One region of the Piscibacillus salipiscarius genome, then DNA from elsewhere that is predicted to be linked to it. Evidence: riboswitches for the same ligand, from Rfam matches in the RefSeq annotation. Region 1 holds a riboswitch; each other region holds the start of a gene.

Region 1 (6,985 bases):
GACTATACTCTGCCACTTCGGTTCCATCATCTAGCGTCGTCATTCGTTTCCCAACAGACAACACACGAATATTTTCTAGTAGTAAAACAGATTCCATTTGATCAAGAAGATTCTTAGATTCCCCATTTAATTTCTTATTTTTTGTCTCATCTTTAGTTTCATATGTAAAAATAACATCGACGTAATCTTCTGGTTGAATCAAATTCGAAACAGACCTCACAATATCTACACCAATAGAGACAGCCCGGTGCCCGTCTGTTACTTTTCGGGATACCCGTGCCTTCTCTTCCTGACTAGATTTTAGCCGATGAGATAACAAAAGCTCACCCGTCACCATATCGGCTGTCGCAAACTTTCCTTTAACTTCTTCTAAGGATTTGATTGCGGACGGATGAACCTGATCTTTTGGTAGCGTTTGAAATTGTAGGTCCTCTTCTGTTATTTTTTGATTTTCTTCAATATCCTGCGCTAGAGTAACGACATCAACCATTGGTGCTTCCTCAGTTGGTTCTGGCGTCTCAGATTGACTTGAATAGAAAAAAATGGCTGTTGTAAAAACTCCCATTAAAATCGCTAATAAAAATAATAATTTCGATTGCATTAAACTCACCTTACCTACTCTGTCAGACGTACGATGAATGCCCCACGTTCTGCTGCTTCATCTAGTTCAAAGCCTTGACCCGTTCGCTTAATAAACTCACCTTTAATCTCTTTTTCATTCCCATCCATCGGTTCTGTTAAATAAAAGTAAGCGAAACCTCTGATTTCTACTTCCTTCATTTGATTTTGGTCATGATTATGAGGTTTGTAAACGGGTATAAGTAACACTCTTGGACAATCTCGCTCATACATGTTGTCACAACTATTAATTAAAATATCTGTTGCGTTCTTCGTTTTACCGGCAATATTACCTGTCTCTGTTTCGACAATATCACCAACTTTTAATTCTTGATCAAAACCGTGAATTAACGTTTGTTCGTAGGTTTTAGCCCCGCCCCCTGCGAGTGCTAAAACACCGAAGTTACCTGTGTCGACTTCTTCTTCATCCACTTTCAAGGTGTATTCTTGCCCATACACAAGTTCAATGGACTCATCAATTCCAAGCGGAGCTGCCCCCATTGCCCGGCCCATTACACCAATTCTCGCTGTAGCTTTAACGTTTATATCTACGTTGTCGATTCCAAATAACTTCATGAACGTAAGCTCTGTTGGTTTCGTTAATCGAACTGTAACACGCTTATCTTTTACTACCACTGTATCTTGTAACGAACTTAGTTCTTCGTGATGTGTCAACGTCTCCTCGACAATTCCTTCTACAACCGTTTCATCTCTTGTCAGCTCTTGTCCTCCCGATAATGCAGCTGCATTTGCCGCCTTCTGGAGATGAGCATGTGTTGAATATAAAAGGCCACCATCGACAACGAGTCCAGTTAGCGCAAGCAATCCTGTAAACGCTAAGGCGACTAATAACGTGGCGCCACCTTTTTCACTTTTCCAAAACTGAAACATTTCGCCGCCTCCTCATCACTCAACCCTAATCGTTGAGTCGGCTGTTAGTTCTATAGAATCTCCAAACACCTCTTCGGCAAATGGTGTAATGGGTTCAACTGGATACGTTAAGGTGACCGTTACATACTCACCAGACTGCCGCTCAGCTTCTGCTGGAGTAACGGTGATCGTAAGTAAATCAGTATCTCCTGTTTCAAAATGCCCCTTCGCAAAATCAATAATTTCTTCATCTGTATAGCCAAAACCGCCAAGTCTGACTGATTCTTGAGCAGTGAAATGGAGGCCCGAATAAGAATACATCATCCTGCCGACATCAAATATGCCGACTAACATTAATATTAACAATGGGATGATCAGAGAAAACTCTACAATAGACTGACCATTTTCATTGCGCAACATATTACATCACCACTCCATTCAATAAGAACGATAAACAAGCGCCACCGACAATTGCGACCCCATATGGAAAAGTTCTTTTCATGGAGTCACGATCTGGCATCAATAATTGAATTCCATATCTCATGCTAGAAAGGGCGTAATAGAGTTTTTTAAAGATTCCTTTTTGAAACAAAATAATTGCAATGCCAATGATTCCTCCAATAAGCGCCATATAAAAAGCCGTAAGTAGCACAAATCCAGGACCTTTTATAGCACCAATAACCGCGAGTAACTTTACATCACCAGCACCCATTCCACCCATCAGATATGGAATTAATAGAAGCCCAAATCCTAAGAAAAAACCTAGGAAAAAGCTTTTCACACCATCAATTCCAAATAACAAAGGTTGCAGGAGGAGAGCAAGGAAGAACGCCGGAAATAATACTTTGTTGTAAATTTTCCTGTGCTTAAGATCAGTGATAAGACAAATAAATAAGACCGTAAATAATAGTAGATTTAATATCCATTCCATTGCTCGGGGCCTCCTTTCCTTTAAATTTAATCATTAGGTAGTAGGTTCTGTTGGCTTTGTTTGGAAGCTAGTAATAACATCATTAAATACTTTCATAATTTCTTCACCAAATGTAACTAATACTCCAACAACTCCAACAGCAATAACACCTAATACTAAGGCATACTCTGCCATACCTTGTCCTTCTTCTTCGCGAATCATATTTAAGAAAAGTTCTTTCATTACAACTCTCTCCTTTTAATTTTTATTTTCTATTTCTAAATAGTGACCGATTTGAATATTGGTACGCGACACGGTACCAGTGGGGAGTTCTAGTACCGAGTGCGCACCTTTTTTCCGTCTTCCGAACTTACCTGGAGGTAGATTTTCGTCGATATCGACTACGACTAAATCTTTCGTTAAATACACAACATCAATGGGGTAACGCATAAAATGTGTGTGTACCGATTGACAGGGTAAAATATGCAACCCGCAACCTGAGGCTAGCTCATCTGTAAACATTAATCCTTTAAGTCTTTTACTAAATGAGTAAGCTGGTCTAATATGACGTGCCACTTCTGCATCTGTACTCAGGTTGCGTAGGATCACGTTTGTCACCTCCATCCAAATTAAATTACCCCGCCATTACCGAATGACGGGGTTCATTGTAAGGTAGGAGCAATGGATGACCTACATAACCGGTCACTTGTTAAATAGGACGCCCATACTGCTAACTTACATCCCTGATCTTTCGGTAGCTGGCTGGCATTGTGCTCAAAATGCACAGAAGCCCCTGTAGCTTTGCGTCACTGGTTTTCACCAGTTTTGCCTTTATCGAGATTAGGTCATTTTAGATTTCTGACTAATCTCTTAACGACATATTAATTCATAACGAGATTCATAGAAATCCGTCAAATAAACTATAAAATTGTCGATTCACTTCCAATTTATGATTGGTCCTAGATTTTATTTGGGACTATATGTTATGTCTTTTTCCAGTCAGAATGTCGTAATTTGTCGAATGATGGTAATTATAGTTATTACATTAGGTCATAATACCTCAGCTTTATTATTACGAAATTTTTTCATTTTTTTGTCGGTTATTTTACAAAATAGTTCAAAAGTATTACTTATAAATGTAAAAAGTGTTATTCTCAGCAACTAATTGAAGTAGGAAGATAGGATGGATTTTGTTAAGATTAGGAGGGATAATGCTTTAAGAAAGCGTGATATCATGAACCGATTATTATTTTATCTATATACAAGCTATGCACTACTATTTATCTTAAATCTATTCATTGCTTGGGATGGGATCTTAACGATTCAAGGGGTTATTGGTGTATTGGCTTTAATCTTTTCTATTAGAGGGGCGAACCGTACCTACCAATCTATTGGAATCGTTTTTTTAATTATTGCTCTTGCTCTCATGGTTACATATGACCTGCCATTTCAAGATCTAGCAACTTATTTTACTTCAATGGCATTACTATTAACATTATTATATTTTATTCCGTTCATTAACCATTACATGATCGTTGGAGGTTATGAACAGTCACTTTTTAATTTACTTCAAAAAAATACACCTAATTTAGGGAAGTTTTATGTAAAGTCATACCTGACAAGTTATACATTAACCTTATTTATTTTTATTTCAACCATTCCATTAGTTTATTCGCTGGTTAAAGAGAAGACTGCGCATTTATCCAGTCAGGTGACCCACCAATTTGCAACGCGAGCTATTTTAAGGCCCTTTGCAGCAGCTAATACGTGGAGTCCTATTGAAGTCTACATCGCAATGGTTGTCGCCTTTACAGGTTCATCTTACTTAATCTTACTGCCCGTTTTATTTGCATTTTCAATCACTATGCTGCTGATTGATGCATCACTCGGCTATATGAAGTTCAAGCACATCACATTTGATGGGCCTGATGAAGACCAAGAAGACCTGCATGTGAATAGACGCCACCTTACATCACTTGCTGGATTTTTGATTTTATTTATTTTAGTAGCAGCGGGAGTGCATTTATTATCGGGGTTAGACTTCTTTGAATCTATTATATTAATTATTATTCCGTACACATTTTTATGGGCATACGCTACTAAAAAACAACGAACATTTATGCGTTATACACAAAAGGTTTGGGGCGATCACATTTGGACGATGCAAAATTTCATGGTGCTCCTGCTTCCAATTGGACTATTTAATGAGATTATTAGCCAAACCCCCATATTAGATGCTGCAATGACATCTTTCGCATGGCTTGAACAAACACCACTTCTGTTATTTATATTTATCCAGTTAAGCTCCATGGTGCTTGCATTCGTCGGGTTCCATCCGCTAGTCACTTTGAGCTTACAAGGGTTATTCGTCACACCATTTTTAGATACGATTAGCCCACTCAGTATCTCAGTTGTGATGATTGTATCCGTCATCGCTAATGATATGACCGGTACATTTAATATTCCTATTACAATGCTCAATCAATACTTTAAACGTAACCCATATCAACTGACGCTTTGGAACATTGGTTACGCCTTAACATTTGGTGGTGTAGGCGTACTCATTGCTTGGCTGCTTTTATGAACTTCACAAAAATAGCCACCAAACGCTTGGTGGCTATTTTTCCTGTTCGTTATACAATTTATCAAAATGGTGAACCATCTCAAAGTCTAGGTCCGTCATCCGCGCATTGACCATGATGAAATTTTAAGTGTAACAACCTTATAGTCAATCGCAATGTTCGGGTGGTGGTTCTTGCCTTCAGCATATTCAGCCACTTTTCGGACAAACTCAATTCCGTTTAAATAATCCTTAAACTTATAGCGGCGGCGAACCCAAATGTCATCTACTAACTTCCAGTCAGGAAGCTGATCGAGTTCTTGCTTGATTTGTTCATCAGTTAACTTTTCCATCATCATCCACCTCCTACTAAGAGTTTTCCCTACTCTATATTATTAAAACTGTCCCGCTATAACTACTGATGAGCATACCTATTGATAAGCTCTTGATCGATCCCTTTTTTCCTACCCTTTTTAGCCAACCATTTCAGTAATAATTTTAATATAAATGGTAATTCAACAACATGAGAATCCTGCATCTCCAGGATAAGCGCGATATGAATACGGTCATTCGGAAAACCCTTCTCATCTGTTTTATCATCTTCCATGAGTCCGTACAAAATTCGCATCGACTGTTCAAAATGATGAGCAGGTGTCATTCTAATCCGAAACTTAACTGGTTCTTCGCTTGATGCATTTATGAACACATGATTGGTTTCCTTTGGAATGAGCAACTTTTTCCCAGCTTCTAAAATGGTCGAATGACTTCCCTTAACAACCTTCAATTTACCTTCTAACACCTCAAATTGCTCTTCAAAATGTTTATGATAGTGTAAGGGCTGCCCCTCACCATTAGGTGGTAATAACATTTCAACATACTCATATTCACCATTTGTATCTTGGCTTGATTCTAAGAATGTAATTTTCTCACCAGTGAATTTATGAATCATGGACTTTTCTTTAATGGCAGTCGCCAACAGCACCTCCTCCTTTCACTAATACCTATCTTAATAAATTCTATAAGAATCAATAAAAACCTTTATAAACAAAAATAGCCGCCCAGGTTGGGCAGCTAAATCTATATGGTGATTAGGGGGATTAAAATTGTTCAAGATAAGTTTTCCAACCGTCTAATGTTAACGGTTTACTGAAATAGTATCCTTGATAAATATGACAGCCGAAGTCTTGGATAATAGATAAATGTTGATCACACTCAACACCCTCAGCGACCACATTTAAATCTAAATCACTACCAAGCTGGATTATGGTTTTACAAATCCGCCTGTCAATTGGACTTTTATCCACATCATGAATAAACGTCTTATCCAGTTTGATTGTGTCGACTGGAAGGTATTTTAGATAATTAAGAGATGAATAGGTCGTTCCGAAATCGTCAATCGCGATTTTCACACCTAAGTTCTTAAGCTGCTGAAATGTCACAGCGACATCCGATAAATTATCAATTAATGATGTTTCAGTAATTTCAATTGCTAAGTATTCAGCTGGAAAACCAGTTTCATACAGTATTGCCTCTATACGATCAGCAAAATCTTGCTTACGAATATGCACAGCTGAAATATTAACAGACAACATAAACCTTTTTCCGGTCTGATCCATTAACTCTTTCATATCTTTACAAGCCCTGCGGCAGATCACTTCATCTAACCAATCAATAAAATCATACTCTTCTGCATGATCAATAAAATCAATCGGCGGCACAAGCCCTTTCTCAGGATGTTCCCAGCGAGCCAACGCTTCCACACCATGCAATTCTTCACCATCTGAAGTTAATACAGGCTGATAGTACGGATAAATATTCCCATTTTCTAAGCCCTTCTTAATCGATTCTGCATATAACGTTTTAGAATCAACCTCTTCTTGCTGATGATTGTTTAATGGTTCGATTTCACCGTCATCATCTATTTTATAGTTAGAGATAATGAGACCCAATAATTCATTGTAAGCCGATAATGTGTCTAATTCTCGTTGCGATGGATAACGACTATACTTGGAATAAACCCCAAACAC
Region 2 (6,985 bases), on a different contig from region 1:
ACGTTTAGCATGTCGTTAAAGTTTTTGATATCATGCCCCGTCAGTTCTTGAAATTTATCCAATCGGTACTGAACACTGTTTCGGTGCATATATAATGTTTTCGCTGCAGCGGTCACATTCCCTTGATGTTCAATGACGGTTTTGATGGTTTTAATTAAGTCTTCGTCATCCGAACTGTTTTGTAAAATCGACTGGCCAAAATATTCACGTTCCCCAAATGTGTATTTTTCAGGAAGAAGAAGGATTAGAGCATCTCCTTGTTTGACTAATCGTTTAGACGTTTTAGTAAATACCTTATCAGCCGTATCAATAAACCACTTATAAAATTCAGGCGTTTTTTCATCTACTTTAAGTGGGTTACTTATCATTAACCTCAAATTCAAATCTAAATCGTCACTCATCACGTCGATAATTTCTTCAAAGGGAATTGGCTCATAATCACCACATAATGATTCAAGCAACACAAGCAAATTAGGTTTCTCCCACAGAAATAAAACTGACTTATTTAAGAGTAAAGAAATGGACTCTTTGAGTGTGTCCTGCTGTTCAGAATTATTTTGTATTTGCATGATGGTTAGGCGAATGTTTTGTCCCTGGATAGGTCGCTCAGAGCTAAGTCCATTAAGAAAGTCCAGCCAGTTTTTTTCTTCATTAGTATGTATAAGTTCATGATCCGCAAAGGCTTTTATAATCTGTTTATAATCATAAGTTAAGTCTTTTTCCGGTATAGCATAAAGCTGCCCCTGTATACGAAAGGTAAAAGAATGTTTAGGCTCAGAATGAACTCGTTTTAAATTAGGAAACAACTCTACTAATTTTTGAAAATCCATCAAACGTTCTCCTTTAATCAGTCTTTAAAGCTATTATATCAGACAAGTCAGTAAAAAAGGCTGCCTCAATTGAGACAACCTTAATCAAACATCTCTTTATTTCGTAGTTTAATAATGCGGTAAATGTGACTGACAATAACTTTACCGACTGCATAAGTTGGTACCGCGATAATCATTGCTACAACTCCGCCGAATTTACCAGCAAATAATAGTAAGAAAATAATCGTAATAGGGTGGACGTTTAATTTTTTACCCATGACTTGTGGTGATATTAAATTACTTTCAATTTGCTGAACGACAACGGCTACGATGACTACTAACAGTGCTTGAAGTGGTGATTCAAATAAACCGACAATAACGCCTGGTGCTGTTCCAATCCATGGACCGATAAATGGAATAAAGTTTGTAAATAAGGCAATAAATGCTAGAATTAACGCGAATTTTAAATCGATAATCAAGTAGCCAATATAGATCAGTATCCCAACACAGAAACTAACAATAATCTGGCCCTGAATGTAATTACTTAACGCATCATCCATCTCATCTAGAATCTCGCCTACTTCATACTTATATTTCTTCGGTAAAAAGCTGATGATTCTCTTTGGTAAACGCTCACCGTCTTTAAGTAAATAAAACAATACAAAAGGTACAACAATTAGAACAATAATGGCACTAGCAACGACACCTAAATAGGTCGTGATGTTTCCAGCTAAATTAGAAGCAATATCTGTTAAGTTGGTTTCTAAACTCCTTAACCATTCGGTGATGGCTTGTTGGTCAGGAGAAATTCGATTAAACCATTCACTGTTTTGCACAGATAGTAAAAATTGATTGGCTTCATCAATAAATGTGGGCACCTGTTCAGCAAAATTTTCAATTTGTTTTTGAAGTTCAGGATAAACTAACATGACTAAGCCAACTAATAAACCAATCCCTGTTAAAAATACAATTAACACCGCAACCGGCCGCGGCATTTTATTATCTAGTACATCGACAATGGGTCTTGTTAAATAATATAAAATCCCTGCAATAATTAATGGTGTAAAAATTGTTTGAGCTAAAACGAATAGGGGGGAGAAGATAAACTGTATCTTTGTCGATAGAAAGATGATTACCATAATGATGATGACAGCATAACCGATTCGGAACCATTTTCCATTAGGCACGTATTTCACCAACTCTCTAAAATGTATAGTCATATTGTAATATAGTAAAATTTGCTAGTCTACTTATTTATGGTTCTAGTATTTCCAAAATAATAGTCTCTAAACATAAAGATACCGTGAACTCACTGTCCACGGCCGTTTGTAAGTTATATACTTGGTCGTTCAACATCAATGAATTTTCTTATTTCTCTTTTACTAATACCCATTTCTTTTGCTTTTTTCATTAGTAGTACCCATTCTCGATCCAGTTGTTTTTCTGTAGCTTTTTGGTAATGCGTCATAGTGACCATTTTCCTCCCCCAACAGATGAGGCAGCTGTGCTGTCTTAGGTTTCCCCTTAGACCACTCGCTTTGCGTCCCTTTTTTTCAAAAGGTTTGCCTTTAAACTGCATCGACTTTATCTTAATTTAATTGTATAAGCTTTACTAGGAAAATGTTACCCCTTTTTCATCTAAAAATTCCGAGACTTTTTTACTAAATTTTCAATTAATTTTAATGTTAAAGTATTTTCTTGTCGAAAATTAAAATTTTCTGCCTTCCATCCAAGCACTTGCTTCTTTTACAAGTTCATTTTTAAGGTCTGTTTTTGTACTTTTATATTTTCGCTCCAGCTTTACAACTGATGCTTTGGAATACCCATAACGATCTAGCTCTTGCTCAAACGCCTCAAATAATTCCTCAAACTTCTGATCGATATCATTTTCCAGTTCCGTTGCTTTTTGTTCATATTTAATAGCCATTGCTCCAAGCTTGAGTGGGTTTGGGTCTTCTTCAAGTTCAGATAGTACGTTTTCTTTAATTTGCTCAACTTCGGTTATGGTTTCTTGTTTTAATTCTTCATAGCTCGTTTCATACTTGTTAATAATGTCATCTTCATCGGGTTGGGTTGTCTGGTTTGTTGGGGTTCTAGGTAACACATCGTCTGTCCAAGTATAGGACTCTTTATCTTGATTCGTCTCAGATTGTTTCTCAGAAGTGAAATTATAGTCTAATATACGATCCACCGTGTTGACACCATTAATAACAAAATAAATGATTAAGATACTTAAAATCAGGAGAAATTTACGCATGTCATGCCGTCAGCCTTTCTCTGTACAATAATTCCTTTGTTCTTATTTCATCTTCGTCAAAAAAAATATGATTTATACGGTACATTTCGGGGAAAATAAACAATGATGTGACAGATTTGGACAAAATGAAGCAAAAACCGTTTTATGGTAACCTCTCAATAACTGAGGACCTTATTAGAGCGTAAATGCTATTTCATGGTGCGTTTTAGTTGTCCAAACCTGTTTTTTATATGATGAACCGTAGTGGTAAAATAGCGGTTATAGTTGTGAAAAAACTAAATATAAAGGGGTTTTAAAATTGAGTTCTGGAAATGGACTGGAGAGAAAGAAACTAAGTAAGACACTCAAACCACATTGGGTATGGGCCATAGCATTAGGTTCATCAATTGGTTGGGGGTCATTTGTACTACCTGCTGATTGGATGGCTGGTGCTGGGCCATTAGGCGTTATTTTAGGATTGAGTATTGGCGCTGTATTAATGGCTATTATTGCAATCAGTTATGGAGTGCTGATCAGGAATTACCCGGTTTCAGGCGGGGAATTTGCTTATGCATTTTTAAGCTTAAACCGTGTACACGCTTATATTAGTGGTTGGTTCTTAACGTTAGGGTACATATGTATTGTGGCGTTAAACGCGACAGCTTTTGCATTGATGCTTAAATTCGTTTTCCCTGATTTCATTCAAAATATGAAGATTTATACTGTTGCAGGCTGGGATGTTTATTTTACTGAAATTATTATAGTTACTTTATTAGTTGCATTTTTCACTTATCTAAATATTAAAGGATCAGGATTATCTGGTCGCATGCAATTTATATTTGTTATGATTTTAATCTTGGGAGTATTTTCATTAACAGGCTTTATGACGACGAATAGCGGGGCGTCATTTAGTAACATGAATCCTGTATTTAGCCCAGAAGTATCACCGCTAGCAGCAATCTTAACCATTGTTGCGATTGCACCATTTGCTTATGTCGGGTTTGATAACGTACCACAAGCTGCAGAAGAGTTCAAATTCTCAGCACGAAAAGCGTTAACGTTAATTATGATGGCATTATTATTTGCTGCGATTATCTATTCATTTATGATCATCACAACAGCTGTCGCAGCTCCTTGGCAGGATACGTCATCTGCAGGTCTTCAGTGGGGAACAGGTACTGTCGTTCAAGACGTATTAGGAACTGGCGGATTAGTTATTTTAGTAGTCGCTTTATCTATGGGGATCTTCACAGGCTTAAACGGATTTTTAATTTCAGCAAGCCGTGTATTATTCGCTATGGCAAGAGGTAAAGTGCTACCGAACGCCTTTTCTAAATTGCATTCTAAGCATAATACACCATACTTTGCGATTATTTTCGCTGCCATTGTTGCAATCCTTGCTCCATGGTTTGGTCGTGAAGTACTAGGTTGGATTGTTAATATGTCTTCTCTAGGTGTATCCATTGCTTATTTCTATACTTGTTATACAGCATATAGCTTACTTAAGTGGAATGATCAAGGAAGTGAGTTTGATGAAACACTTCACATCGTTTCACCAGGTAAAAAATTTATCGCTATTTTAGGAATGGTATCAAGTGTTGGTTTCTTAATATTATTACTATATCCGAATTCGCCGGCTGCACTAGGTTCTGAGTCGTTATGGGCATTAGTGATTTGGATTGTGCTAGGCTTTATTTTCTACTTAGTTAAGCGAAAAGATTTACAGAGTTATGATCGTGAAGATTTAGCTTATTTAATTTTAGGAAAAGAGAAATTTAAATTAACAGATAAAGAAGATTAATATGTGGGGCTGCTCTAAATGAGATTTAGGGCAGCTTTTTTTATGGAAATGATGTTAAGGAGGGAACCAACCCGCCGTGAGGAGAGTTTAACTCCTCGTTAGGGAAAATCCGCCCGCAGTGAGCAAAAACTGTTTCGCGTGGCCGTAGGAACTGTCCGTATCTAGAGGTGAAGTTTTCGTGAAATCGGGTGAATTGTCCGCATTCCGGGGAGAAGTGTTCACGTGACCGTAGGAACTGTCTGTATCCAGAGGTGAAGTGTTCGCGTGATCGGGTGAATTGTCCGTATTCTGAGGGGAAGTGTTCGTGTAACCTATGACATAAAAAAAACGAACTCGCTAAGAGTAGCGAGTTCGTTTTAGTGTTAATTATTGTACTGCATTTAATGCGTTTAAGTGACCGTTACCGAATTTTTTCTTATCTTGGCCATTGACTTCTTCAACTGCACCATTTAGTAATTCACGCTTCACTTGTGCAGGAGATAAGTCACCATTGTTTTGGTCAATAATTAGACCAGCTACAGCAGATACTTTAGGCGTAGCCATTGATGTACCAACACTGAAGTAGTAACCATCATTTGAAGCACTGTCTGCACTTAAGTTGAATTCGAAGTAGTGCATATTATTTGCAAGATACTCATCTAAACGTCCTTGCGATGCATACCAGTTATATAGACGTGTGTCTCCACCTACAGTTGCAATGTCAATTTGACCTGCACCATAGTTAGAATACTCTGCTAAAACATCTTCTGGACCAGTAGCAGAAACGTTCACAACGTTTGATAACTGAGCTGGAACTGTTTTAGCTGTTCCACGGAACTCAACGTTTTCACTACCATATGCTGATTGTAAGTAGTTCATCACCTGATTGTTGTTGCTTAGGTCAAGGCCATCATTACCTGCTGCAACGACCACAACCGCGCCTTTTTCTTCAGCGTAATTTGCAGCACGCTTGTAAGCAACATAGTCTGCTACATCATTACCAGCGTTTTCCCATTTTCCATCTTCATTTTTAACAAATGTTTGACCGAATAGATCCCATCCACCAAGGCTCATCGATAATACATCGGAACCATCATCAGCAGCTGCGATCATCGCTTTATAAATCCAAGCCGATTCAGCTGAGCTAGTACCGAATACGCGGTAAGCACGTAGACCTAAGTCTGGAGCTACACCTAACATACCGTTACCAGCACCTGCGATTGAACCAGAAACGTGACTACCATGACCGTGTTTGTCTACAAAGTCATTAGGGTCACCAGTTTCACTTGGTTCAGTACCTTGGAAACCACCAGCAGGTACAAAGTTTTTAGAACCAGGCATTAAGTTCGGTGCTAAGTCGATATGATACGGGTTGATTCCAGTATCAATAACCGCTACTACTGTATCGTGAGAACCAGTGTGCTCAGCATAGCTTGCACCATTTTCAGTAATGCGCTGAATGTCCCACTGGATTGGCCAAAAGCCAGGCATCTCCATGCCAGCTTCTTCTAATAGGTCTCCGTTAAGGTCGCCTAAAAGATCTCCATTTAAATCTCCGTATAGATCACCATATAAATCACCATTTAAGTCACCTGAAAGATCTAAATCTCCGCTAAACTCAATTTTTTGAGATTCAGGTAAGTCCCAAGATAATGAAAGACTTGCAGCTTGTACACCTTTGAATCCCTTAATTTGGTTTAAATCACCAGCCGTACCTTTAACTTGGTAGTAACCAATTTCAGGTACTTCATATACGATCTCGGCATCTGTTAATGAAAGATCGCCTTTAAACTTCTCAACTTGTGCATTGTTCTTTAGCACAACCGAGTAATAATTTTCTTCTTCATCAGCTCCAACTCCTAGAGCCGAGAAAGAAAATAACGCGATTGCAATAGCTGCAATCAATGTTAGTACTTTTTTCATATAAATAATTCCTCCCCCAATTTTTTGGTGAAACACTATAACTATTTTCTTAGTAAATTCTGATTATCCTTCATATTTTGAAAAAATAAGAATAAAGGACTAGTTTATTTGTAATAATTATTAAGTAAAATTAGTTACAATTTTATGAAAAAATTTTAATAAAAAGTTCATTTTTTTATGCTAAAAACAAATTTATTTATCAACTCACAAAGTATTGCAGTCGTTATATAAAAATAA
Region 3 (6,985 bases), on a different contig from region 1:
TCAGTGGAACGGTTTATATTTTATCACCATCACGTCTGTAGCAATGATTTATGTTTATGTTATAAATGTTATTTATTAGGATTAGAGATTTGAGGGGTATTCATGAGTAAAAGCTTAGTTAAAGCTATTAATCTATTAGATTGTTTTAAGGATCAGCCAACCCTTACGCTAATGGAATTAACCGAAAAATCAGGTCTTCCAAAAACAACGGTCTTTAGATTAGTCAGTTCACTTGAAGAAGCGGGATTAATTATTAAAGATCGAAATGGAAATGTGGAAGTGACCTACCGTCTTGGGTTAAAGCTACTACAGTATGGAAATGTCGTTAAAGAAGGGCTAGAAATTAATAAAATCGCATTACCTCATATGAGGGAACTAAATGACGATTTAGACGAATTGGTCCATTTAACAGTGTCTGAAGGGAATCAGGCAGTTTATGTTGAAACTATTGGTAGTAAAAAGCCTGTTCGTTTAGTCGTAAGAGTGGGGCAGCGCGCGCCTTTATATGCAGGGTCAGCACCTAAAGTTTTATTGGCATACAAAAGTGAAGAAGAGATCGATGATTATTTAAAAGGTGTTGAACTTAAAAAATTAGCACTTAACACGCTTACGGATGAAGAAGAAATTAAAGCAGGCTTAAAGGTGATTTACGAAAGAGGCTATTCTATTAGTCGATCTGAACATTTTAAAGATACGATCGGTTTTTCAGCGCCTATTTTTGATTACAACGGAAAAGTAGTAGCCGCTTTAGGTGTTAGTACACCTATGAGAGAATTGACTGAGCAGGATGAGGATACGATTTTATCAAGCGTCATTGAAAACAGTTTAAAAATATCAAGAGAACTCGGGTATGAGGGGTAAAGGCGATCTTAATAGGATCGTCTTTTTATTGTGCACAAAAAATCCAACAGGTCGTTACCCCGTTGGAGATGTTTAAGGGTAATATTGTGAAGTGAATTATTTGGATAAAGCTTGCTCTATTTTATGACCTAAATCATGGTCGAGGGATAGAAGCGGAGCAATGCGATCGAAGTTGTCAGATTGGTAGAGTTCGGACACTAAGTTACTTTCAACTCCAAATGTTAGTAGCATATAAAGCTCTCTTTTTAATGTTGCGTAGTACCTTTGTTCAGATGGACTCATCCATGCCTCGCAAAAATAATCATAAAGGTAATATTCGCATTTCAGTTGCCTGTTTTTATTTTTAATAATGCCAAGACCGGCACTAAAGGCAGTTGACGTATTAACTGGATGCGAATGAATGCGAAAAAGATGGTTATTGATGCTAAATTCATTGATGATTGGATACAGTGCTTTAAAAGGTTTGCCCGTTTGCATCAGGTGAGCTAACAATACCTCATAGTCCAAACGGATCAATTGAGTGTGGGTTATATTCGCATACTCATAGTACGGGACAAACTCAGAGCCAGTATCCACCATGTGGCTTACATTTACGTAATCCACATTTGGAACGAGTTTACGTTGTGGCTTAAAGCTTTTTAGCATGTCCATGTTTAATACCCACCTCTTTCTAAAAATTTAGACGCCAAACAAGCGAGGGGAGGTTCACCTCCTTTCCAAATATTGTCGAATTTTCAGTTTTAAACGTATTTTAACACGTTTAACCAATTAAGTAAACAGTATATTTAGAAAAATCAGATAATTTGTATTAGACGCGCACGAGCCATCGCGTCATACGTTTAATTCAACGGCAAATGGAAACAAGACTCATGCTTACGCGAACAAAATTCACGCCAATGCGGACAGTTTGATTTAAGATACGGACAGTTGGCGAGGAAATGCGAACAGAAAGTCGCAAGATACGGACAGTTGAGTCGGAGATGCGAACAAAAGTCGTCGTGACGCGAACAGTTCCCCTAGAAAAGCGAACAAAACCCGCTCACGTCCCATCGTGAGCGGGTTAACTTCTACGTCAGATAATATATTCCAACCATTAGTATATAAAAAACACCATATAAAATGATCGTGAATTGCCAGTTCATTTTCAGGCCAACATGGACGGAGTTGGTGCCAGTCAAGTTTCCGACCATTAGGTTTGTTGCGGACAGTGGCGAGATGAGGATCGTGAGCATCCAGCCTGTCAGTAATCCGATACTTAACAGCAAATGATCACCCTCGAACATCGGACTTGAACTCAAAGTGATGGCCAGGGCTGTGTTCGTTATGATCGGGTGCACGCCAATAAATGATAGTAAGTTCACGACAAGGGCTAGGACTGGAATTAATATTAATAGATGGTTAATACCACTTGCCTCAATTAAGTAGATAATCCATTCGCTGGCGCCTGCATCTAATATGGCGACGCCGAATACGCCCGCAGCGATAAACAGGGATAGTTCATTTCCCATTTTAGGAAGCCGGCCCTGAGTATAGTCCACTAATTCTTTTCCGAATTCTTTCGGTGACTGATAAAAGAGTGACCATATAGTAGACACGATGATCGCCATAATTGGGATGATGGTTAATACTGATAAATCCACAAAGTGTTCGATGGTCATCGTGATGACGGTCATACCGATGATGATTAATAAAAGTTCAAATAACTTACGCTTAGCTGTTTCAATAGAAATGTTCTCGTCTGACTCTACGATTTTTATTGGTTCGCTAATCGATCCCATTGTAAAAAGGCCTAAGATGAATCCAGCTAGGGCAAAAGCGAACCCGAACGGGAATAATTCAACCCAAGTCACATTAAAGTAAGTTAAAATGAGAGCGATTGAAATGAAATAAGGCGACCATAAAAAGCTTAGTGAGAACCCTCTTGTCAGCGCTCTGATTCGGGTATCGCGATAATCAATAAACGAAGATGTTTCGGTCAAATGGTACATAATTGGAATCGTACCCAAATTCATAACCGACCCAATACCTAATATCGATATTTTTAAATACGTATAGAGTTGTTTGGATGTTTTAACATAATGATTAAAAATGGCGTTCATGTAGTCTAAGTACTGACCATTTTTAATTGGAAGGGAGATTAATGGAACGAAAAGAAAAATTGCCAGTAACCCTACATTTTCTCTCATCCCGTGAAATAATTTCATGAGCCCGCTTCCGTTTAGTAAAAAGATAACACTTAAAATCAGCAACGTGCTTATAAGTATCATCGGAGTTTTACTTAAATAAGGTATGTAAGACATCACCGTAATCGTCGCAAATAGACTAACCAGAATTGGAAGCAGGTCTGAATCGATAAATTGTGATAATAAATAGGTAAACCCCATTAGTAATGCAAAAAGGGGTCTAATGATGATCCACTTCATGTTGATACGTCCTTTTACTGTTTACTTTCATTATAGGGGTTTGAAAGTACACTGTCATATTTTTGTTAATAGTTTTGATAGAGATCTTGAATGTATTTAGGGTTGGGGTCGTCTTGTACTAGCGAAAAATGCACATCTATTTGTTTGCGCTTAGGAAATTTCACGAGTCCTTCTTCGGCAAGTTCGTTTAAAACAGTAGAGACAGACTCACGGCTTGAACCAATCATGTTGGCAAGTTCCTGCTGGGTGATGGGTAAGGTGATGGTGTAGAACTCTTGGTCATGTGATGGTCTATTGTAACGGTCGTAAATCATTTGAAGCAGGTGAATGACTTTATCCTTGCAGTGATCTAGTGCCATGACTTTAAGGCGTTCTTCCCGTTCTTTTAGCCGATCACTTAATGTTTCTAAAGCTTTGTGCAATAAAATAGGGTATTTGTTTGCGAGTGCCATAAAACTTTCCTCATCAACTGTACAAAAGTGCGTTGGCTCGATCGCTTCTACATAAACATTATCCATATGTAGTGAAAAGGATCTCATTTTACCAAAGGTACTTCCTGGACCTAATAGGCTGCACGTGAACTGTTTTCCTTCGTCGTTAATGGTATACAATCTCACGGAGCCTTCTTTGATAAAACCCAACTCATGCTTGGTGTTGTCAGGCGTTCGTATGACCTCATTACGATTATATCTTGCATGTTTGATGCATCCTATGAGCTCATTGCTCGCAGGAGGTGCGACATGTTCAAGAAATCCGATTTTAGATAAGTACCATAGTTCATCATATTTCATCAAATTCTCCCCCTAAAAATATGACTTAATGTTAAGTACTTAACAGAAGTTTTCGTTATTTTAGAATAGTATATCAATTAGAAGAAAAAAATACCAGTTGTTCTAGAAAAGGCAAACCACTTGAAAGAGTGGGACGCAAAGCTGGTGGTCTAAGGGTCTGGGGGTGGCCTATGATAGCACAGCTGCCTCTGATCATGTGGGGAGGAGTACAAACGGTGTCAGTTCGGGAAAAAAGTGATCAGTTGTTAGACCGAGAGTGGGTGGAATTACTTAAGGAAGCTAGGGAGCTTGGGTTATGCTTGGAGGACGTTAAACAATTCATTGAGCAAAAACGTCAGTTGTAATATTTTCCTGTATAATCTTAACAACATTTCAGGTCACCTTCAATAAGATGAAGTAAAGTTCATTTTTATTGGAGGTTTTTTTGTGGCACAAACTCCTGTTATTATTGATACAGATCCTGGCATAGATGATTTTATGATGTTGTTGGTAGCGCTCATTCATGAAAAATTGGATGTTCAATTAATTACAACTGCCCCTGGAAATTTAGAGCAGAACCAAACATATGAAAATGCACTAAAAATGGTGAGTTACTTAGGTAAGGAGATTGAGGTTGCTCGAGGTTTAAATAAGCCAATTTTTAAGTCACTTGAGACAGCACCAGATTTTCATGGCGAAACAGGTACGGGAAATGTGGTTTTTCCTAAATCTAATTTTCCTGGAAGTATAAGAACAGCGATATCAGCGATGTATGATGTCATCTCTAAATCGGATGTGCCAATTACCATTGTGACGAGCGGGCCGTTAACGAACGTCGGCTTGTTGTTAAGTACCCATCCTGAGTTAAAGTCGAATATTAAAAGGATTTCGATGATGGGCGGTGCGGTGATGGGAGGTAATGTTATTCCGACAGCAGAATTTAATATTTATGCAGACCCTGATGCTGCGGAGTTAGTTTTTAGGTCCGGCGTTCCTGTCATCATGAGTGGCCTTGATGCGACGAGGCAAGCATTTTTAACGGAACCCGAGCTTGAGAACATTCGTGCAATTAATAGTGATTTATCCGATAAGGTCTACCGAATGCTGAAGTTTTACCAGGAAGCATCTATGGGTTCGCCTTTTAATGTGACTTACTTTGAAGATGTAGTCAGGCTCCATGATGTGTGCGCTGCAGCCTATATTATTGACCCGAGTCTATTTAGTGGTAATTTTTATTATGTTACGGTTGAACGTAACTCACCTTTAACCGCAGGTACGACCTTTGTTGATTACTTAGACACATTAGGAAGGCAGCCAAATGCCTACGTACTTCATGATGTGGACCGGGAAAGGTTAGTCGATTTGTTTATCGATTCGATCCGAAGCTATGAACTTGCATAGATGTGAGAATTCTTGTATAATGCCCAATTGTGTGTTTGAGTTTTAAAGAAAGGGGCATTCGATGAGTTTTCCAAGGTTATTAGAGCTTGAAGCTGAACAGACTCAAGAGGAGCGACAAGCTGAACTTGAGAACATGGAGTTCCAAGTTCTTCGAATGCGTGAAAATATAAAGGAAATCTCAAAGAAATATGACATTGTTGGCATTGACCAAACAAAGCAGGATAATTGGGTGATTGTGTTTAAGGATGCTGATGATGAGAAGGGGCAGCTGATGGTCAATGATTGCGCAGGACCATTTAAAGGCCACTGGGATTCCTGTATGCAGCTTGAATTTAAAGATGAACAAACCGTTCATATTGCCGATATAAAAGGGCCTGAGGATCAAGGGTATGGGTCTATTTTAATGAATTATTTAAAAGATTTAGTCAAAGAGTTTAACTATCAATATATTACAGGTGATTTAGTTGAGCGTGATTGGGATCATTTAAATCGTCTGACGTATTTTTATGAAAAGCATAATTTTAACGTCAATGTGGATCCCAATCAGCAAAAAGGCGAAATCATCTGGCATGGAGACCTCTAGAGGGGTCTTTTTTTGTAGAGAAAAAGCGACCGATAATTTTCCAAAACTGATTGATAAAATTCTAAAAGTGACCGATAAACTTCCCAAAGTGACTGATACGCTTTGACGGACAACTTACATTAGATGAGATTTCATCAATAGTTTGATAAAATGATGGACAACTAATGGCACCGAAAGAAGGATTAACATGGGAGAGTCGGCCTATTCGTTTAGGGACGGGCGGTTTTGGCAGTTGTCACTAGGGTTAATGCTGGCATCTGTTTTTATCTTTTCAAACCTTTATATTATCCAGCCTATTTTACCTATTCTAGCAAAAGAATTTGGAGTATCAGCAACTGAGTCGAGTCTATTATTTTCCGTTGCATCGTTTTCACTTATGATTAGTTTGCTTGCGTTTGGATTTGTTTCGGACCGAATTGGACGAATTGGCATTTTAAAGTGGACGATGTTGTTATCGGTCGTGCCACTCTTTTTAATGCCATTGGTTGATTCGTTTTATGCACTCGTGTTTTTAAGGTTACTAGTCGGGATCTTTTGCGCAGGCCTTCCAGCTGTTGCCGTTGCCTACATAACGGAAGAAGTTGCAGCAGGCAGCCGCGCTTTAGCGGTCACGATTTATATCGCAAGTAACGCTCTTGGCGGTATGGCAGGCAGAGTCTTTGGCGGTTTCTGGGCAGAGGCTTATACCTGGGAGTCAAGCTTTTATGTGTTAGGTGTGTTTGGACTTGTCATATCCCTATTGTGTTTAGTCGTATTACCTAAATCAAAATCTTTCACTAGTTCAAAGCAGCCCTATTCGCAGGATTTAAAAGGGATGTTTATTCATTTGAAAAATCCACTGCTGATTTATGCTTTTATTTTCGGAATGATGATTCAAGTGAGCTTTTCGGGGATTTGGGTGTACTTGCCTTTCTACTTGGAAGGTGATCCTTTTTTCTTATCCATTC

Evidence for each region. A riboswitch is a leader RNA that binds a small molecule or an ion and turns the genes downstream of it on or off. The one in region 1 is predicted to bind cyclic di-GMP.
Region 2: another riboswitch for cyclic di-GMP. It lies ahead of ACFSW4_RS09100 (anti-repressor SinI family protein); the one in region 1 lies ahead of ACFSW4_RS07090 (DUF192 domain-containing protein).
Region 3: another riboswitch for cyclic di-GMP. It lies ahead of ACFSW4_RS09410 (anti-repressor SinI family protein); the one in region 1 lies ahead of ACFSW4_RS07090 (DUF192 domain-containing protein).

Annotation. Positions count from the first base shown of each region.
Region 1 is NZ_JBHUMZ010000019.1:32,032-39,016, forward strand. It holds gene cpaB (Flp pilus assembly protein CpaB) at 1-601, opposite strand, end outside; gene ACFSW4_RS07070 (pilus assembly protein TadG-related protein) at 616-1,509, opposite strand; gene ACFSW4_RS07075 (TadE/TadG family type IV pilus assembly protein) at 1,525-1,908, opposite strand; gene ACFSW4_RS07080 (A24 family peptidase) at 1,910-2,419, opposite strand; gene ACFSW4_RS07085 (Flp family type IVb pilin) at 2,453-2,641, opposite strand; gene ACFSW4_RS07090 (DUF192 domain-containing protein) at 2,657-3,007, opposite strand; cyclic di-GMP riboswitch class I at 3,149-3,238, opposite strand; gene ACFSW4_RS07095 (hypothetical protein) at 3,582-4,982, shown strand; gene ACFSW4_RS07100 (4a-hydroxytetrahydrobiopterin dehydratase) at 5,078-5,311, opposite strand; gene ACFSW4_RS07105 (cupin domain-containing protein) at 5,374-5,934, opposite strand; gene ACFSW4_RS07110 (sensor domain-containing phosphodiesterase) at 6,056-6,985, opposite strand, start outside.
Region 2 is NZ_JBHUMZ010000021.1:79,214-86,198, reverse strand. It holds gene ACFSW4_RS09110 (PucR family transcriptional regulator) at 1-830, opposite strand, end outside; gene ACFSW4_RS09105 (AI-2E family transporter) at 911-1,996, opposite strand; gene ACFSW4_RS09100 (anti-repressor SinI family protein) at 2,143-2,286, opposite strand; cyclic di-GMP riboswitch class I at 2,304-2,386, opposite strand; gene ACFSW4_RS09095 (hypothetical protein) at 2,518-3,000, opposite strand; gene ACFSW4_RS09090 (APC family permease) at 3,365-4,846, shown strand; gene ACFSW4_RS09085 (S8 family peptidase) at 5,213-6,748, opposite strand.
Region 3 is NZ_JBHUMZ010000021.1:147,387-154,371, reverse strand. It holds gene ACFSW4_RS09435 (hypothetical protein) at 1-79, shown strand, start outside; gene ACFSW4_RS09430 (IclR family transcriptional regulator) at 103-861, shown strand; gene ACFSW4_RS09425 (hypothetical protein) at 958-1,512, opposite strand; gene ACFSW4_RS09420 (hypothetical protein) at 1,929-3,284, opposite strand; gene ACFSW4_RS09415 (Crp/Fnr family transcriptional regulator) at 3,350-4,075, opposite strand; cyclic di-GMP riboswitch class I at 4,176-4,265, shown strand; gene ACFSW4_RS09410 (anti-repressor SinI family protein) at 4,246-4,419, shown strand; gene ACFSW4_RS09405 (nucleoside hydrolase) at 4,502-5,455, shown strand; gene ACFSW4_RS09400 (hypothetical protein) at 5,517-6,038, shown strand; gene ACFSW4_RS09395 (MFS transporter) at 6,226-6,985, shown strand, end outside.